2 regions of the Micromonospora sp. CA-248089 genome follow, and region 1 is predicted to be linked to the other one. Evidence: predicted binding sites of a transcription regulator. Region 1 holds the regulator's gene; the other holds the start of a gene.
The links. Region 1 encodes HspR, which represses chaperone genes until heat shock. Its sites were predicted from a motif close to TTGAGTNNNNNNNACTCAA; they were not measured.

Region 1 (9,802 bases):
GGCGCCGTCGTGACGGCCAGGGTCACGTGTGTGACGACCTCGACGACCAGGCCGCCACGCAGCACCGTGCCGGCGCCGAAAGCCCGGGTGAGTGCGCCGGCAACCGTCGTGCCGAACAGGCCCCCGACAGCGAACGAGGTCAGCAGGAACCCGTACCCGACGTCGGACAGGCCCAGTCGCTGCCGGCAGTAGAGCACGAACACCGCGAATGCGGCACCGAACGCTACGTTGCCCAGGCCCATGCTCACGGCGAGCGTCCGCAGCAGGCGGTGCCGCCACAGCCAGCGCACACCCTGGCGTATCTCGCCGCGCAGCGAGCCGCGCGGACGGGCCTCGTCCGGCACGGGCGCCCGTCGGATGCCGGCGATCAGGGCCGCCGCAGCCGCGAAGGTCAGCGCGTCGAGCCCGAACGGCACAGCGGCGGAGACGACGAACAGCCACGCGCCCAGCGGCTTGGCGACGAACTGGTTGCCGATGGTGAACGTCGCGTACAGCCGGGCGTTGGCGGCGGGCAGCCTCTCGGATGCGACCACCGCCGGGAGCAGAGCGCCCATCGCGGTGTCCACGAGGGTTTCACCGACGCCGAGCAGGAACAGCACCACGTAGATGACCGCCACGGTGACCGTGCCGGTGGCGACGGTGAGCGTCAGCCCGGCCAGCGCCGCGGCGCGGAGCAGATTGACGACGACGACCAGCAGACGTCTGTCGAGCCGGTCCACGTAAGCGCCGCTGACCAGCGCGAACAGCAGCCAAGGCAGTTGTTGGGCGAAGACGGCGCCGGCGATCAGGGCCGGATCGTCGCTGACGGCGGCCACCAGCAGCGGGCCGGCGGCCATGGTGACACCGTCACCGATGTTGGAGACCGCCGAAGCGGTCCACAGTCTGGTGAAGTCCGCGCCGAGACGCGCGGGTGGAAGGGCACGCAAGAAGAGCTCCTCGAGCCAGGAGGGAAACGGTCATGAGGGACCGCTTCGCGGCGAGGAGCACCGCCGCCGGGATCCGGCGGCGAAGCGTCAGCGAGCGGTGTGCTCTCGCGGCGAAGCGGGGACCGCCGGCAGGCTGAGGCGCATCTGCGGCTCCTTAACTGTCGATTGACGTTCCGGGCAGGATATTCGGCTGTCGCCCGCTGCGCCGCCCGTCCCACCGGACGGCGAAGGCCCGGCCTTGAGGGGCCGGGCCTTCGCGGGTGGGACGGGTCAGGCGGCGGTGACCGCCAGGGACTCCTTGGTGTCGGACAGGTCGACGCGGACCGTGTCCCCGTCGCGGATGTCACCGGCCAGCAGCGCCTTGGCGAGCTGGTCGCCGATCGCCGACTGCACCAGCCGGCGCAGCGGGCGGGCGCCGTAGATCGGGTCGTACCCGTGCTCGGCCAGCCACGTGCGGGCGGCGTCGGTGATCTCCAGGCCCAGCCGGCGGTCCGCGAGACGGGTACGCATCCGGTTGAGCTGGATGTCCACGATCGAGCGCAGGTCCTCGCCCTGGAGTGCGGCGAACACCACGATGTCGTCGAGCCGGTTGAGGAACTCCGGCTTGAAGTGCGACCGGACCACCGCGAGCACGCCCTCCCGGCGCTCGTTCTCGCTGAGCGTCAGGTCGCTGATCACCGACGAACCCAGGTTCGAGGTGAGGATCAGGATCGCGTTGCGGAAGTCCACGGTACGGCCCTGACCGTCGGTGAGCCGGCCGTCGTCGAGCACCTGGAGCAGCACGTCGAAGACGTCCGGGTGGGCCTTCTCCACCTCGTCCAGCAGGATCACCGAGTACGGGCGGCGGCGTACCGCCTCGGTGAGCTGGCCGCCCTCCTCGTAGCCGATGTATCCGGGCGGGGCACCGACCAGGCGGGCCACCGAGTGCTTCTCGCCGTACTCGCTCATGTCGATGCGGACCATAGCCCGCTCGTCGTCGAAGAGGAACTCGGCGAGCGCCTTGGCGAGCTCGGTCTTGCCGACGCCGGTCGGGCCGAGGAACAGGAAGCTGCCGGTCGGGCGGTCCGGGTCGGCGACGCCGGCCCGGGCGCGGCGTACCGCGTCGGAGACCGCGCCCACCGCCTCGGCCTGGCCGACCACGCGGGCCCGCAGCGACTCCTCCATCCGGAGCAGCTTGGCGGTCTCGCCTTCGAGCAGCCGGCCGGCGGGGATGCCGGTCCAGGAGGCGACCACGGCGGCGATGTCGTCCGCGCCGACCTCCTCCTTGAGCATCGCGCCGTCGGCCTGGAGCCGGGCCAGTTCCTCCTCGGCCTGCTTCAGCTCGGCCCGCAGCGCGGGGATCCGGCCGTACCGCAGCTCGGCGGCGCGTTCCAGCTCGCCGTCGCGCTCGGCCCGCTCGGCCTCGCCGCCGAGGCGCTCCAGCTCCTCCTTGGCGGTGGAGAGCTTGGTGATGTGGCTCTTCTCGGTCTGCCAGCGTTCGGAGAGCGCGGTGAGCTGCTCGCGCTTGTCGGCCAGCTCCTTGCGCAGCCGCTCCAGGCGCTCGGCGGACGCGGCGTCCGGCTCCTTGGCCAGCGCCATCTCCTCGATCTCCAGGCGGCGCACCGCCCGCTCGATCTCGTCCACCTCGACCGGACGCGAGTCGATCTCCATGCGCAGCCGGGACGCCGACTCGTCCACCAGGTCGATCGCCTTGTCCGGCAGGAAGCGGTCGGTGATGTACCGGTCGGAGAGCGCGGCGGCGGCGACCAGGGCGGCGTCGGTGATGCGTACGCCGTGGTGCACCTCGTAGCGCTCCTTGAGCCCGCGCAGGATGCCGATGGTGTCCTCGATGGTCGGCTCGCCGACCAGCACCGGCTGGAAGCGGCGCTCCAGCGCCGGGTCCTTCTCGATGTGCTCGCGGTACTCGTCGAGCGTGGTCGCGCCGACCATCCGCAGCTCACCGCGCGCCAGCATCGGCTTGAGCATGTTGCCGGCGTCCATCGAGCCCTCGCCCTTGCCGGCGCCGACCACGGTGTGCAGCTCGTCGAGGAACGTGATGACCTGGCCGTCGGAGTTCTTGATCTCCTCCAGCACGGACTTCAGCCGCTCCTCGAACTGACCGCGGTAGGACGCGCCGGCGACCATCGCGCCGAGGTCGAGCGAGACCAGCTTCTTGTCCCGCAGCGACTCCGGCACGTCGCCGGCCACGATCCGCTGGGCCAGGCCCTCCACGATCGCGGTCTTGCCGACGCCCGGCTCGCCGATCAGCACCGGGTTGTTCTTGGTACGCCGGGACAGCACCTGGATCACCCGGCGGATCTCCGAGTCCCGGCCGATCACCGGGTCGATCTTGCCGTCGCGGGCGCTGGCGGTGAGGTCCACGCCGTACTTGGCCAGGGCCTGGTAGGTCTGCTCCGGGTCGGCGGTGGTGACCCGGCGGTCCCCGCCCCGGACGGTCGGGAACGCGGCGACCAGGTTCTCCTCGGTGGCGCCGGAGTTCTTCAGCGCGACCGAGACGGCGCCGCCGACCCGGGCGAGCCCGGCCAGCAGGTGCTCGGTGGAGGTGTACTCGTCGCCCAGCGGCCGCGCGATCTGCTCGGCGGCGCCGATGGCGTTGACGAACTCGCGGGCCAGCGTCGGCTCGGCGATGCTCGACCCGCGCGCGGCGGGCAGCGCGTCGACCGAGCGCTGGGCGACGCGGCGCAGCTCGGCGGGGTCGGCCCCGACGGCGCGCAGCAGGCCCGCGGCGGTCGAGCCCTCGGTGTCCAGCAGTGACAGCAGCAGGTGCCAGGGCTCCACGGTGGCGTGACCGCGCTGGTTCGCCAGCGCGACGGCACCGGTGATGGCCTCGCGGCTCTTGGTGGTGAGACGTTCCGTGTTCATGGGCTCCCCCGGATCGGCGTGTCCACTGGACATGACACAACCAGAGTTGAGTCTATTCCGCTCAACTCCACGCCTGTGACCTGGGTCACCAGTCGCCGGGCCGGCCAGAGAGATCTTGGTACGAAACAGCCCCTCCGAGGGCCCTTTCGTACCAAGATCTCAGCGACGTGGCAGGCGCGCGAGGCACGGGGTCTCGTGGTCGGCGCGCAGCACGCAACGCCGGCCGCCGTCCAGCTTGCGGTCGCAGAACACCCAATGGCGTACGGCCTGGTCGTCCTCGGCCGAGACGGTGATGCCACCCAGCTCCACCACCGCGAGGAACGCCAACGACCGTCCGGCCGTGCGACCGAGCATCTTCGCCCGAGCCAGATCGGCCGCACGCACCGGCAGATGGATCACGTAACGCCCGGTCACGGCCGCCCGGCCAGGTCGCGCATCGACGGGGCCTGCCGGGACTGCCACTCACGCAGGGCGCTCTTGATCCGGGCCGTCTCCTCACGACTCCGGGCGACTTCGGCGTACGCGGCGGCGAGGTCCCCGGCGACGCGATCGAGGAACGCGGCGACCTCGGCGGGGTCCAGCCCTCGGCGGCGCGTCGCGAAGCAGCGGCCCCGCACCTGCCAGGGCCGGAGCGGAAGGTACGACGCGGAGCGGTAGGCACCGACCGGCGCGGAGTTGGGCGGGGTGAGGCTCCGCCGCTTCGGACGTATTCGCAGGAGATTGCGCACGACGCTGTCCCTTCTCGCGGAGGACGGGGTCGGGACGAGCCACGGGGGATGCCCGCCCCGACCCGGGAAAGCTCCAGGTGCCATCCGGGAGCGTTCGTCAGCAACCTACAATCGGTACCAGTTGTAGGTCAACGATCGACCCACAATTGCTTGAGGTTGGAGGTGGGTGCATGGTCGAATGGGCGTGCCATCCGGGGAGTGTGTATGCCCAAGCAGCAGTACCAAGTGCTCGCAGACGAACTGAAGAGCAAGATCGATTCGGGAGAGTGGCCGCCCGGCACCAAGCTGCCGAGCCGCGCCCAACTGTGCAAGGAGTACGGCGTCTCCGACACCGTCGTCGGCAAGGCGATGATGATTCTGCGCGCGACCGGCCTCACCGAGACGCTCGAAGGTGTCGGCGTGTTCGTGGCCGAACGGACATAGACGAGCCGTCCGAGCCACATCGACCGGTCTGCAGTTCGGCCCCGGACGCGGCAGGTGCGCGCCCGGAGTAGCCTCACCCGCGTGCGAGTACGTGTCGAGCAGACCTCCCTGCCCGGGATCGGCGTACGTCATGATCTGATGACGGAGTCCGGCCGCCGGCTCGGTGTGGTCTCCCACCGCAATGGCCGTCGCGACCTGGTCCTCTACGACCCGGACGATCCCGACTCCTGCCAACATGACATACCCCTGACCGACGACGAGGCGGAGGCGCTCGCCGACATCCTCGGCGCGTCGCTGATGCTGGGTCAGCTCTCGGGTCTGCGCGAGCAGGCCGCCGGGCTGCTGACCGAGCAGGTCGCCATCCCGGCGGGGTCGAAGTACGTCGGCAAGCGGCTCGGTGACACCAAGGCGCGCACCCGGACCAGCGCGTCCATCGTGGCCGTGCTGCGTCAGGGCGCGGTGAACGTCTCGCCCGAACCCACCTTCCGGTTCGAGGCCGGCGATGTGGTCGTCGTGGTCGGCACCCGTCAGGGGCTCGACGGCGTGACCGCGATTCTCGCCGAGACCGATCCGGACGGCTGACGCGTATGCACGAAACCACAATCCTGCTCATCGAAGTCGGTGCGCTGCTGCTCCTGCTCGGCCTGCTCGGCCGGCTGAGCCGTCGCTTCGGCGTCTCGCCCATCCCGCTGTACCTGCTCGCCGGCCTGGCGTTCGGGCACGGCGGGCTGCTGCCGCTCAACGCCAGCGAGGAGTTCTTCGCCGTCGGCGCCGAGATCGGCGTGATCCTGCTGCTGGTCATGCTCGGTCTGGAGTACAGCGCCAACGAACTGGTGGGCAACCTCCGGTCGGCCGCGCCGGCCGGCGTGATCGACGCGGTCTTCAACGCGCTGCCCGGTTTCGCCTTCGCGCTCCTGCTCGGCTGGGGCTGGGTGGCGGCGGTGGTGCTCGCGGGCGTCACGTGGGTGTCGTCGTCCGGCGTGATCGCCAAGGTGCTCGGCGACCTGGGCCGGGTGGGTAACCGGGAGACGCCGGTGATCCTGTCCGTCCTGGTGATCGAGGACCTGGCCATGGCCCTCTACCTGCCGTTGGTCACCGCGCTGCTCGCCGGGGTCGGCCTGATGAAGGGCGGCATCGCGCTCGCCATCGCGGTGTTCACCGTGGTCGTCGTGCTGGCCGTGGCGATCCGGTACGGCCACCTGATCTCCGCCGCGCTCTCCGCCAAGGATCCGGAGGCGCTCCTGCTCGGGGTACTCGGCCTCACCCTGCTGGTCGCGGGCGTCGCGGCCAAGCTCCAGGTCTCCGCGGCGGTCGGCGCGTTCCTGGTGGGCATCGCGCTGTCCGGGCCGGTCGCGCACCACGCCACCGAACTGCTCTCCCCGCTGCGTGATCTCTTCGCCGCGGTCTTCTTCGTGTTCTTCGGGCTGGTCACCAACCCGCTGGACATGCCGCCGGTGCTGGTGCCGGCGCTGCTGCTCGCAGTGGTCACCATGGCGACGAAGGTGGCCACCGGCTACCTGGCCGCCCGCCGGGTCGGGATCGCCGAGCCCGGACGCTGGCGGGCCGGTCTGGCGCTGACCCCGCGTGGCGAGTTCTCCATCGTCATCGCCGGGCTGGCCGTCTCGGCCATCTACCCGGTGGAACCGAAGCTCGCCGCGCTCGCCACCGCGTACGTGTTGATCACGGTGGTGACCGGGCCGCTGCTCGCCCGGCTGCCCGACACGCGATGGTTCAAGCAGTGGCTGCGCAGCCGCGCCGCCGCCGCACGGCCGCCCGCGCCGCTGCCCCTGGGCTCCGGCGACTGACACGGCGCGGGGCCGGATCAGCCGAGGGCAGATCCGGCCCGGCGTTGTCAAATTGATCCCGGGAAGGTCTACCACTGCTCCGCCCAACCGCGTTAACGTTTCGGCCCAGCAGCCAGGGTCCGCGGGTGGCCTGCGCCCCCGCCAGCGCAAGCGGAAGGTCGGCCGGTGAGCGTGCAGGAAGAGACGTTCCGCGGCTTCGCCAACCCGGTCGATCCCTCGCCCGCCGAGCTCCGCTCGTGGGCGTATCAGCCGGATTCGGTGCCGCTGACCTCGATGCCGCCCGACTGGGATCTGCTCGTCGCCGGTGACCACCTGGTGCAGACGCTGTTCGACCTGGCGATGGACCAGGGCTGCCCGGCGCGGCGGTTCGCGCTGCACTGCCTCTACATCTACGCCGCCGACGGCATCCGGACGAACTTCCGCGCCCACCCCAAGCGCCGGTTCCGCAAGCTGGTCGAGCAGGCCGAGAAGTCCGGCGACGACCTGATGCGCAACTGGGCGCACAACAGCCGGGTGCTGCTCGCCCGGCCGGACCTCTTCGTCTACCGGGACTGGTGCGAGGGCGGCCTGGTCCGCGAGAACCGCCGCCTCTGACACGAACGACGAACGGGCCGGGATCCCCCGTGGATCCCGGCCCGCACGTCGGCGGATCGTCAGGTCGATCCGCCCTGCTTCTTGCGCCGCTCGTCGTCCCGTGCCCGGTCCACACCGTGGTCCGTCTGGTCGGCGAAGCGCCCTTCCTTGACCTTGTCGCTGAAGCGTCCCTCGGTGACCCGGTCGAACCGCTCGCGGACGTTCTCGGCCACCTTCTCCAGCCGTTCCTCCGCGCGCTCGGCCACCTTCTTCGCCGGTTCCGCCATGGCTCCCCCCGCCAGCCCGGAGTCCGCTATGAGGCTTTTGCCCCTGCGGAAAGCCTAATCGACAGTGCCCCGCCGTACCCCGGATTCCCCTGACCCGGGCCGCGAACCGGCCCGGGAAAGGACGAAGGCCGGCGCCGCCCCAGGGGAGCGGGGCGCGCCGGCCTTCCGGTACGAGGTCAGCGGTCGGGAGCGCGGCGCGGACGCCAGACGACGAGCGCGGTGGACGTGCGGTTGGTGGGTACGAGATCGCCGCGGGGGAAGCCACCGAGCGACTCCAGCTCGGCGATCCGCCGGTACGCGGCGTCCAGTTCCGCCTCCAGCCGGGCCACCCGCTGCTGCGCCTCTTCGAGCAGCCGCTCCAACCCGATGATCCGCTTGACCCCGGCCAGGTTGATCCCGTCGTCCTGGCTGAGGCGCTGCACCTCGCGGAGCAGCACCACGTCCCGGACGCTGTACCGGCGACCGCCGCCGGACGCCCGGCCGGCCTGCACCAGGCCCAGCCGGTCGTACTGGCGCAGCGTCTGGGGGTGCATCCCCGCCATCCGCGCGGCCACCGAGATCATCAAGACCTTGGCCTCGTAGGCCGGGTCACCCGAGCCGACGTACTCCTCCGACATGCCCGCTCACCTCCGCTGCCGACCTCAACTGAATCGACGTACCCGCGCGTCGAGATGTTCCCGCGCGGCGGGCGGAGTCTGCGCCGCGAAGGTCTCCAGCGCCGCCCGCGCCTCGTCCGACACCTTCGCCGGGACCACCACGTCGAGCGTGACCAGCAGGTCACCGGCGCGGCCGTCCTTGCGTACGACGCCCTTGCCGCGGGCGCGCAGCACCCGCCCCCCGGGCGTACCCGGTGGCACCCGCAGGGTCACCGTCCCGTCCAGGGTCGGTACGCGCAGGTCCGTGCCGAGAACCGCCTCGGCGTACGTGATCGGGACGGTCAGGGTCAGGTCGTCCCCGGTACGCCCGAACAGCTCGTCCGGGCGGACCTTCACCTGCACGAACAGGTCACCGGCCGGGCCGCCCCGCTCGCCGGGCTCGCCCCGGCCGGCCAGGCGGATCCGCTGCCCGTCGGCCACACCGGCCGGGAAGCGCACGTTGAGCGTGCGGGTCTTGGTGACCCCGCCGGTGCCGTGGCACTCCGGGCACTTCTCCTCGACGATCGTGCCGACGCCCTGGCAGTTGCGGCACGGCTCGGAGAAGCTGAACGACCCCTGGTTGCGGGTGGTCACCCCGGCGCCGTGACAGACCGGGCAGGCCACCGGCTGGGTGCCGGGCTTCGCGCCGTTGCCGTGGCAGGTGTCGCAGACTCCGGGGGCGCGCAGCGTCAGCGGCAGCGTGACGCCACGTACCGCGTCGGTGAAGTCGAGCGCGACCTCGGTCTCGACGTCCCGCCCGCGGGCCGGGCCACGCGGACGTGCCGGACCGCCGGCGCCCCCGCCACCGGAGAAGATCGAGCTGAACAGGTCGGTGAAGCCACCACCGCTGAACCGGGTGTCGCCGCCGCCCGCGCCGCCGCCGAACAGGTCGGAGACGTCGAACGGCATGCCGCCCGGCTGGCCCCCGCCGCGGGCGTTGCGCCGGAAGGCACCGGAGCCGAACAGCGAGCGCATCTCGTCGTACTCGCGGCGCTTCTTCTCGTCACCGAGCACCGCGTACGCCTCGGAGACGGTCTTGAACCGCTCCTCGGCACCGGTGTCGCCGGGGTTGTGGTCCGGGTGCGACTCCCGGGCCAACTTGCGGTACGCCTTCTTGATCTCGTCCGAGGAGGCGGACTTGTCCACGCCCAACGCGGCGTAGTAGTCCTTCTCGATCCAGTCCTTGGAACTCACCGGTCCACCCCCTTCCACGGGTCGAATCCCGGTCGTCCCGCCCGCCCGGTGCGGGCGGGCGGGACGTCACGGGTCGGCACTACTCCGGGTCCGCGACCGCGACCATGGCGGGCCGCAGCAGCCGCTCGCCGAGCTGGTAACCGCGCCGCATGACCTGTACGCAGGTCGGCTCGGTCACGTCGGCGGAGGTCTGGTGCGCCACCGCCTCGTGCCGGGTCGGGTCGAACGGGTCACCGGTCTCGCCGAACGCGGTCAGGCCGAACTTGGCCAGCGCGCCGGTGAGCTGCTCGGCCACACTGCCGAACGGGCCCACCAGGTCGCCGTGCTCGCGCGCCCGGTCCAGGTCGTCGAGGATCGGCAGCAGCGCGG
Region 2 (9,802 bases), 3.1 Mb from region 1:
CCGTCCACTCCCGGGCCAGCGCCTCCGTCTCGTCCAGCGTCACCCCGTAGATCCCCTCGGGCAGGTCCGGCGGCGGCCCGCCGACCATCGCCACCACCGTCACGGCGGCGCGGCCGGCGATGCGCCGGTAGACCTCGCGCTCCCGGGCGAAGTACGGCAGGCGCTGGAACAGCGCGAGCACGACGAGTGGGCCGTCCTCGGCCTCGGCGAGCGCGGCGCGTTCGATGGCGTGGGAGACGGCGACGAGACTGCGTTTGGTGAACTGTTCCGGGGTCCGTCCGCTGGGCACGGGCAGAGCCTAGAGGGACAGGCGCGGTTGCGCACCGGTCGGCCGGGGGGTGCGTGCCGCACCGCCTACACTCGGGCGTCGACCGGACGAGGGGGGATCGGGGCGAGATGACGAGCACAGGCAGCGCGACCGCGTCCTGGCTGCGGCCGATCCCGCCCGGCGCCGCGCCGTGTCTGACCCGCGCGGGCCACCTCGGTCACGCCGGCCGGCGGCTCGGCGACCTGGTGCAGGGCCGCCCGCCGGGTGTCACGGGCAGTCAGTGGAGCACCGCCGGACGGGCGTCGCTCGACCTGGTGGTCTGCGCCGCCGACACCGGGCTGCCGCGCTTCGCGGTGCGGTTCACCGCGCCCGCCGGCGACGGATCGCCCGCCCGGCGGGCCGAACGGCTGACCGACGCGGTCTGCGCCGCCGTGGGCCTGCCGCTGCTGCGTGTCGAGTCGCCGACGCTGGGCGGCGCGGAACAGGTCCGCCGGTTCGTCGAGTACGTGCTGGACGCGCGGGCCTACGCCGACGGCACCGACCCGGACGCCGGTGACGCGGTCGGCTTCCGGGACATCATCGGCCGGCTGCCGGACGGCCGTCGCGGGCCGGTGAACGACCTCGGCGCGCTGGCCCGGGTCGAGGCGGTCGAGGCGTACGTGGCGGGCCGGATCGTCGACCCGATCGTGCGCGGGTTGCACGTGCGCTGGACCGGCGGCCCGGCGGAGGGCTGGGCCTGGGCCGAGGTGGGGCCCGGCCGCTGCCTGCTGGAGCGGGTACGGCTGACCTCGCGCGGCTTCTCCTGCGGCGTCGATCCGGGGCGGCTCGCCGAGGATCTGGCCGTGGCGGCGCTGGGGGAGCGGCTGCGTGACCTCGACGCCACCGCACCGTCCGAGGTGGACCGGGACGAGCTTCTCCGGCGGGTACGCGCGCTCGCCGCGCAGCGGGATTCCTTCGACGGCGGGTTCGCCTTCGAGCACCTCTGCGCCGACTGAGCCGTCCTCGTCCCAGGACGGCGACTTTTCGATTTTTTTCCGATCTCCGGTTGAACCTTCGCCGACGGCGCTCCGTACCTCATCGGGAATGGACGCAGATCTTCCCCGCCGCGCCCGGACGGCGCGGAGACGGTGCGGAAAGGGCACCGTCGGCCATTGACGCGCGACTGAGCGTCGCAGTGATCTCACACCCCGAATTCGTCGGTCCGCCGGGATCACCAGTCAACTACCGGATCGAGAAGGAGAGCAATTCGATGCGCAGGTCCACACGGGCGCGCCGGTCATCCGGTAACGCGCGGAGCAAGCGGTTGCTGGCAGTGGTCGGCACGCTCGCGGTCTTCGGCGGCATCGTCGCCGTCACCCAGATCTCGTCCGCCCAGGACCGGCGGACGACCACCCGCGCCGCGTCGGCGTCCTGCGTGCCCGCGAGCTCGGGGGCGACCGCCCCGGACGGTCAGGGCAGCACCACCCGTACCTGGCAGAACGGCCGGTGGGTCCGCAACCACTGGGGCGACGGCCAGATGTCGCCGGCCGAGTGCCAGCAGACGAACGCGGGCGGCGCCGGCGCCGGCACCCCGACCGTGGCCTGCCCGGACGTCCGCAGCCGGCTGCCGCAGGTGCCCGACCGGGCCCGCGCCGAGGTGGACCGCACCCTGGCATTGCTGCAGTCCCAGATCGCGGATGCGAACCGGCGGCTCGCGGCGGAGGGCCGCAACGGCGGTGACTTCATCAACAACGCGATCCTGCGTCCGCTCGCGGACAAGCGGACCGCGGCGCTCAACCGGATCGCCACCGCCATCGGCCGGGTCGCCCAGCGCCCGCAGGGCCTGGACCAGCTCGCCCAGTGCGCGCTGACCGACGCCCCCGGCACCGGTGGCGGCCAGAACGGCGGGAACAACAACGGGGGTCAGAACGGCGGCAACAACAACGGCGGCCAGAACGGCGGAAACACCGGCGGCAACAACGGTGGCGGGAACAACAACGGCGGTGGCCAGAACAACGGCGGCGGCAACGGCCTGAACGTGCTCGCCAAGGACTGCTCCGGCAGCCAGCTCCAGGCGCACGACGGTTTCCAGAACGGCAACCGGTGCGTGAGCACCGCGTTCGGTGAGGTCGGCGCCGCGGCGAACAACCCGTCGCTGCTGATCACGCAGTTCCCGAACCAGGTGCGGCGCAATCAACCGTTCACGCTGCGGGTCACCACCAAGAACCTGGTGCGGGACCGCTTCCTCGCCGCCGGCCAGGGTGGCTACTACCTGGAGAGCTCGCTGCTCAACGGCGAGGGCCTGGTGCGCGGTCACTTCCACACCGCCTGCCGGATGCTCGGCAGCACCCGGCAGCCTCCGAACCCGCAGGACGTGCCGGCCTTCTTCGTCGCCACCGAGGACGGCCGGGGCGGCAACCAGCCGGACGACGTGCTGATCCAGATCCCGGGCCTGGCCCAGTCGGGCGTGGCGCAGTGCGCGGTCTGGGCCGGTGACGGCTCGCACCGCATCCCGATGATGGAGCGGGCGAACCAGACCCCCGCCATCGACGTGGTGCGCATCCGGGTCAACTGACACTGACGAACGGCCGCGGCCGTCCGGGGGACTCCTCCGGGCGGCCGCGGCCGTTTGCGCGGACCGAAACGGCGGGACGTGGTCCCGGAGGAAATTTCATGCCGGCGGTATCCGGTCGGATGAAAGTGCCGACCGTAGAAAGCCGATCGGGGCCGCGCCGATTTCTCAGCGTGACCCCGGGACGCCCGACGGTGAACCGGCGGTGATCAGCGGTTCTTGTACGCCTCGACCACCGACACCGGGATGCGCCCGCGCTCGGAAATCTCGAACCCGTTCTTGGCGGCCCATTCCCGGATGGCGCGGTTCTGCTCGCGGTCCATTCCCGAGGTGCTCGGCCGGGTGGTGCGGCGGGCGCCGCGAGGAGCTTCGGTCGTTCCCCGGCCGATTCGCCTGCCAGCGCTGATGTACGGATCCAGGGCCTTGCGCAGGACGCCCGCGTTCTCGTCGGAGACGTCGATCGTGTACGCCGCGCCGTCCAGGCTGAACTCGACGGTCCGATCGGCCTTTCCGCCGTCGAGGTCGTCGGTCAGAACGGTGATTACTTTCCTTGCCATCGCCATTACTCCCTGTGTCGGGCGGGGTGTGGCTAAGAGTTTGACCTACCGCACGGTAATTCCGCAACAATAGCCGACTCTTCCCATTCGGCGGGTCGCGGTAAAGGATGCCGCCATTGGGCACGGAGCGTGGGAGCGCGACGTTGAGGAGTGGCGTGGGTCACAACCCGGAACAAGGGACACGTTTTGTTACTTGAGCCAGACACGCTCAACCAACGTGATGGCAGGTGTTCGATGGCAACTCTTCCGGTACTTCCTCTGACCGACGCCGTCCTGCTGCCCGGGATGGTCATCCCGGTGACCCTCGACCCGACCACCCAGGCCGCCGTCGACGCGGCCCGCGCCACCGGCGACAAGGAACTCCTGGCCGTACCCCGCATCGACGGCGAGTACGGCTCCGTCGGCGTCGTCGCGACGATCGAGAAGGTGGGCCGGCTGCCCAGCGGCGAACCGGCGGCGGTCGTCCGCGGTCTCGCCCGTGCCCGCATCGGCTCCGGCGTGCCCGGTCCCGGCGCCGCGCTCTGGGTCGAGGCGACCACACTCGACGAACCCGCCCCGGCCGGGCGCGCCCGGGAACTCGCCCGCGAGTACCGCGCGCTCATGACCTCGGTCCTGCAGCAGCGCGGCGCCTGGCAGGTGATCGACGCGATGGAGCGGATGACCGACCTGTCCGAGCTGGCCGACTCGGCCGGTTACGCGCCCTGGCTCAGCCTGACGCAGAAGACCGAACTGCTCGCCGCGCCGGACGTCACCGCCCGGCTGGACCTGCTCGTCGGCTGGGTCAAGGAACACCTGGCCGAGCAGGAGGTCACCGAGCAGATCAACAGCGACGTCCGCGAGGGGCTGGAGAAGTCCCAGCGCGAGTTCCTGCTGCGCCAGCAGCTCGCCGCGATCCGCAAGGAACTCGGCGAGGACGAGCCGGACGGCTCCGCCGACTACCGCTCCCGGGTGGAGTCCGCCGACCTGCCGGAGAAGGTACGCGAGGCGGCGCTGCGCGAGGTCGGCAAGCTCGAGCGGGCCAGTGACGCCTCACCCGAGGCGGGCTGGATCCGTACCTGGCTGGACACCGTCCTGGAAATGCCGTGGAACACGCGTACCCAGGACAACACCGACCTGGCCGCGGCCCGTGCCGTGCTCGACGCCGACCACGCCGGCCTGGCCGACGTGAAGGACCGCATCCTGGAGTACCTCGCGGTGCGCAACCGGCGCGCGGAGCGCAACCTCGGCGTGGTCGGCGGACGCGGCTCCGGCGCCGTGCTGGGCCTCGCCGGCCCGCCCGGTGTCGGCAAGACCAGCCTCGGCGAGTCGGTCGCCCGGGCGCTGGGCCGCACCTTCGTCCGCGTCTCCCTCGGCGGTGTCCGGGACGAGGCGGAGATCCGCGGCCACCGGCGCACCTACGTCGGCGCGCTGCCCGGCCGGATCGTGCGGGCGCTGCGCGAGGCCGGCTCGATGAACCCGGTCGTGCTGCTCGACGAGGTCGACAAGCTGGCCGCCGGTTACGCCGGCGACCCGGCCGCCGCCCTGCTGGAGGTGCTCGACCCGGCGCAGAACCACACGTTCCGCGACCACTACCTGGAGGTCGACCTCGACCTGTCCGACGTGCTGTTCCTCGCCACCGCGAACGTCGTGGAGGCGATCCCCGGCCCGCTGCTGGACCGGATGGAGCTGGTCGCGCTGGACGGCTACACCGAGGACGAGAAGGTCGCCATCGCCCGCGACCACCTGCTGCCCCGGCAGCGGGAACGGGCCGGGCTGACCGCCGAGGAGGTCACCGTCGCCGACGAGGCGCTGGCCCTGATCGCGGGCGAGTACACCCGCGAGGCGGGCGTCCGGCAGCTCGAACGGTCCCTCGCCAAGATCCTGCGCAAGGTGACAGTCGCGCTGGCCGGCGACCCCGTGCCGGTGCACGTGGACGCCGGCAACCTGGCCCGCTACCTGGGCCGGCCGAAGTTCACCCCGGAGTCGGCCGAACGCACCGCCGTGCCCGGCGTGGCGACCGGCCTGGCCGTCACCGGCGCCGGTGGGGACGTGCTGTTCATCGAGGCCACCACGATGGAGGGTGAGCCGGGGTTGACGCTCACCGGCCAGCTCGGCGACGTGATGAAGGAGTCCGCGCACATCGCGTGGTCGTACCTGCGGTCGAACGGACGGCGCTACGGGCTGGACCCGAACGCCCTGGCCGGGCGGCGGATCCACCTGCACGTTCCGGCGGGAGCGGTACCGAAGGACGGCCCGAGCGCCGGCATCACCATGGTGACCGCGCTGGCGTCCCTGGTGACCGGACGACCGGTACGACCCGAGTTCGGGATGACCGGCGAGGTGACGCTCTCCGGCCGGGTGCTGCCGATCGGCGGGGTGAAGCAGAAGCTGCTCGCCGCGCACCGGGCCGGTCTCACCGAGGTGATCATCCCGAAGCGCAACGAGCCGGACCTGGACGACCTGCCGGCGCAGGTGCGGGAGGCGTTGACCGTGCACACGCTGTCCGACGTGGCGGACGTGCTCGCGCTGGCGCTTCGCCCGGCCGAGATCGGCACCCAGGCGCTGGACGGCCCGGCGCTCGCCGCGGCCTGACGACAGTCGCCCCGGCCACCGTACCCACGGTGGCCGGGGCGCCGTCGTACCCGGCTGCCGGTCGCGCCGGGCTCAGCGGCGGTCGCGCCGCTCGTAGCCGCGGTCGCGGCGCTCGCCCGGGCCGTCGCCGTCCCGGTCCCGGCGCACCGTCGCCTTGCGCCCCTTGATGGTGGTGCCGCGCAGCGCGGCGATCACCTCGTCGGCCACCCCCTGCGGCACCTCGACCAGCGAGAACCGGTCGGCGATCTCGATCGAGCCGATGTCCCGGCCGCTGACCCGGGTCTCCCCGGTGATCGCGCCGACCAGGTCCTGCGGACGCACCCCGGCCCGGCGGCCCAGCCCGATGAAGACCTGCGTCGCCCCGCCGGTACGCGGACGGCCCGGGCCCCGGCGGTCGCCCCGCCCGCCGGTCTCCGGCCGGCCCTCGCGCGGGCCCCGGACCGGGACCTGCGGGATCTCCTCCTCGTCGTCCGAGCCCGGCGACGTCGCCTCGTGCGCCAGCTTCACCGCCGCCAGCGCCACCTCGACCAGGTCGAACTCGTCGGTGAGCGACTCCACGATCGCCCGGTACGGGTCGAGGTCGTCCTCCAGCAGGCTCTCCCGCAGCGCGCCCTGGGTCAGCTCCAGCCGCCGGGTCCGCATGTCCGCAACCGTGGGGATCTTGTCGATGGCGATCCGCTGGCCGGTGACCCGCTCGATGGTCTTGAGCATCCGGTGCTCACGCGGCTCGGCGAGCGTGATCGCCACGCCCTCCCGCCCGGCCCGGCCGACCCGCCCGATTCGGTGCACGTACGACTCGGGGGCCGACGGCACGTCGTAGTTGACCACGTGGGTGAGCTGCTCGACGTCCAGCCCTCGGGCGGCCACGTCGGTGGCGACCAGCAGGTCCGCCGTGCCGGCGCGCAGCCGGCCCATCACCCGGTCCCGCTGCTCCTGGCTCATCCCGCCGTGCAGCGCCTCGGCCCGGTAGCCCCGGCCGTTCATCGTCTCGGTGAGCCGGTCCACCTCCTCGCGGCTGCGGCAGAACACGATCGCCGCGGTGGGCGACTCCACGTCCAGCACCCGGCCCAGCGCGGCCGGCTTGTGCCCCCGGGCCACGATGTACGCGCTCTGCCGCACCCGGGGCGCCTCGCCGGCGACCGGCCGCTCCCGCTCGATCCGGATGCGCACCGGGTCGGTCAGGTGCTGCCGGGCCAGCCCGTCGATGCGGGCCGGCATGGTGGCCGAGAACAGCACCGTCTGCCGGCCGGCCGGGGCGTGCTCCAGGATCGCCTCGATGTCCTCGGCGAAGCCCATGTCGAGCATCTCGTCCGCCTCGTCCAGCACCACCGTGGTCAGCGCGCCGAGCCGCAGCGTGCCCCGGGCGATGTGGTCCAGCGCCCGGCCCGGCGTCGCCACCACCACGTCCACCCCGTGGTCGAGCGCGCGCAGCTGCCGGCCGATCGGCTGCCCGCCGTAGATCGGCAGCACCCGGGCGCCCAGGTCCTTGCCGTAGCGGTGGAACGCCTCGGAGACCTGCACGGCCAGCTCCCGGGTGGGCACCAGCACCAGCGACACCGGGTCGCCCTCGGCCCGCCCGACCGGCATCCGCTGCAGCAGCGGCAGCGCGAACGCGGCGGTCTTGCCCGTACCGGTGGCCGCCTGGCCCAGCAGATCCTGCCCGGCCAGCAACGGGGGGATGGCCTCCCGCTGGATCGGCGTCGGTTCCTCGTACCCGAGCGCGGACAGCGCGCCCAGCAGCTCGGTGCGGAGCCCGAGATCGGCGAAGGCGAAGGCGTCCTCGGCGTCGTCGGGCACGGCGGGGTCGGTCGGGGTCGGTGCGGCGGTCATGCGACAAGTTTTTCATCACCGCCGAGCGGCGGTCGCGGCGACCGGGGCAAACGTTCGCCGCGCCACCCGTGTGCCGTCCCCTCCGGGTGATCCGGCGCGGCCCCGTGCCCCCGCCGGATCACCGGGACAGGACGGCGGATCACCGGGACAGGACGGCGGATCACCGGGACAGGACGGCCAGGAGCGTGGTGAGGCCCACACCGACGTCGAACACCGCGCACCACAGCGCGTACCCGCGCGGCACCACCGTGCCGGTGCGGTGGTACCAGGCGTCCCATGCCGCGTGGACGAGCCAGCCCACCCCGACGATCACCCCGGCGACGTCGGCGGACGCGATCATCGCCACGACCGCCAGGCCGCCCCACACGGCCGCCCCGGCGAGCTGCGCCGCCAGCGCGCGCCGGTCACCCCACTGCCGCCGCCAGGTGCCGATCAGCAGGTAGCCGGCCGGCAGGACCAGCAGCGTCCACGGCGCGAACACCGTGGGCGCGAACCACATGTCCACGGTCAGCAGCAGCGCCAGCCCGGCCGGCCACCCGCGCGCCACTGCGGCCGCGACCGGGTGCCGGCGCGGCCGGGCGACGGCGGTGTGCCGGTGCCGCAGGGCCACCAGCAGCATCACCGGCACCATCAGCAGGTGCCCGCCGAGCAGCAGCGTCTCGTCCCCGACCCACCCGGCCCACCAGGGCGGGAGCAGCAGCAGGAACGGCACGTACATGGCCGCCGACATCTCCGCGGTGGCGGCCCGGCCGTCCCCCCGGTACCACATCCAGGCGGCCATGCCCGCCGCCATGTTCGTCGCCATCACCAGCGCGGCCACGTCCGGCCGTGCCAGCACCGCCGCGCCGCCCAGCAGGTTCCCGCCCACCCGCCACAGCGGCCCGAGCAGCACCATCCCGGCCGCCATCGCCACCACCATCCCGGCCAGGTGCCGGGTCCGCGCCCACCCGGCCCACCGTCGGGGTACGACCACAGTCATCTCCGTCATGCCCCGACCCTGCCGCCGCCCGGCGCACCGGAGAAGGCGCATCTGTCATCGGGAAACCGTGCGGATCGCACGGTCCGGCCGTGACGTCTCCCAGGGGTGGGCGAGCCGGTGCACGCCCTAGGATCAGCGGGCATGAGCGTCGATCCGGCGGACCACCGGCTGCGCCGGGCCCGGCGGGTCACCCTGCTGTCGCTGGCCACCAACGTGTGGACCACGGTGCTGCTGCCCGCCGTCGGCCTGGCCCGCGAACCCGACCCGGTACGCGTCGCGCTCGGCGCCGCCGGGCTGCTCGCGTTCACCGTCGCCCAGATCGGGGTGCTGCACGCCGCCGTCACGCCGTGGCTGCCCGTACCGGACCGCCGTCGCCGGCACGCCGCGCTCACCGTGGCGGCGCTGCTCAGCCTGCCGCTGCTCGGCCCGGTCGCGGCCGGCTCCTGGCCCACCTGGGCCTGGCTCGGGGCGTCCCTGGTGGGCATGACGCCGCTGCTGTTCCGGCCCGTCGTCGCGGCGGTGGCGGCGGCCGGCGTCCTCGCGGTGTCCGCCGTCGTCACCGGGGTGACGGGTGGGCCGGTGCCCACGGCACTGCTGGTCACCGGCACGGTGGGCGCCGGCATCGCCGCGCTCACCTGGGTGCAGGTCTGGTTCTGGGACCTGCTCGTCGAGGCCCGGCAGGGGCAGGCCGCCCAGGCGCGGCTGGCCGCCGCCGAGGAACGGCTGCGCTTCGCCCGGGACGTCCACGATCTGCTCGGCCACGACCTCACGGTGATCGCGCTCAAGGCCGAGCTGGCCGAGCGGCTGGCGCCGCGCGACGCCGCGAGGGCCGCCCGGGAGGCGGCGGAGGCCCGGCGGCTGGCCGGGTCGGCGCTGACCCGGGTACGGGCGGCGGTGCACGGCTACCGCGCCGTCGACCTGGCTGAGCAGGCCGCCGCGGTGGGGGAGGTGCTGCGCTCCAGCGGCGTCCGCACGACGGTGGTCCCGCCCGCCGGTGAGGTGCCCGAGGCGGTCGCCGCCGACCTGGCCGCGGTGCTGCGCGAGGC

Region 2: a site for HspR is predicted at 3,570-3,588, ahead of lon (endopeptidase La). Genes of this name have one in related genera too.

What each region holds. Positions count from the first base shown of each region.
Region 1 is NZ_CP192016.1:139,569-149,370, reverse strand. It holds gene ACQP26_RS00740 (MFS transporter) at 1-926, opposite strand, end outside; gene clpB (ATP-dependent chaperone ClpB) at 1,197-3,788, opposite strand; gene ACQP26_RS00730 (hypothetical protein) at 3,948-4,202, opposite strand; gene ACQP26_RS00725 (DivIVA domain-containing protein) at 4,199-4,516, opposite strand; gene ACQP26_RS00720 (winged helix-turn-helix domain-containing protein) at 4,721-4,939, shown strand; gene ACQP26_RS00715 (cation:proton antiporter regulatory subunit) at 5,021-5,521, shown strand; gene ACQP26_RS00710 (cation:proton antiporter) at 5,527-6,744, shown strand; gene ACQP26_RS00705 (hypothetical protein) at 6,910-7,338, shown strand; gene ACQP26_RS00700 (hypothetical protein) at 7,398-7,604, opposite strand; gene ACQP26_RS00695 (heat shock protein transcriptional repressor HspR) at 7,781-8,221, opposite strand; gene dnaJ (molecular chaperone DnaJ) at 8,246-9,433, opposite strand; gene grpE (nucleotide exchange factor GrpE) at 9,513-9,802, opposite strand, start outside.
Region 2 is NZ_CP192016.1:3,542,943-3,552,744, reverse strand. It holds gene ACQP26_RS16940 (DICT sensory domain-containing protein) at 1-289, opposite strand, end outside; gene ACQP26_RS16935 (hypothetical protein) at 397-1,263, shown strand; gene ACQP26_RS16930 (hypothetical protein) at 1,518-2,822, shown strand; gene ACQP26_RS16925 (histone-like nucleoid-structuring protein Lsr2) at 3,029-3,376, opposite strand; gene lon (endopeptidase La) at 3,611-5,947, shown strand; gene ACQP26_RS16915 (DEAD/DEAH box helicase) at 6,020-7,777, opposite strand; gene ACQP26_RS16910 (hypothetical protein) at 7,938-8,765, opposite strand; gene ACQP26_RS16905 (sensor histidine kinase) at 8,898-9,802, shown strand, end outside.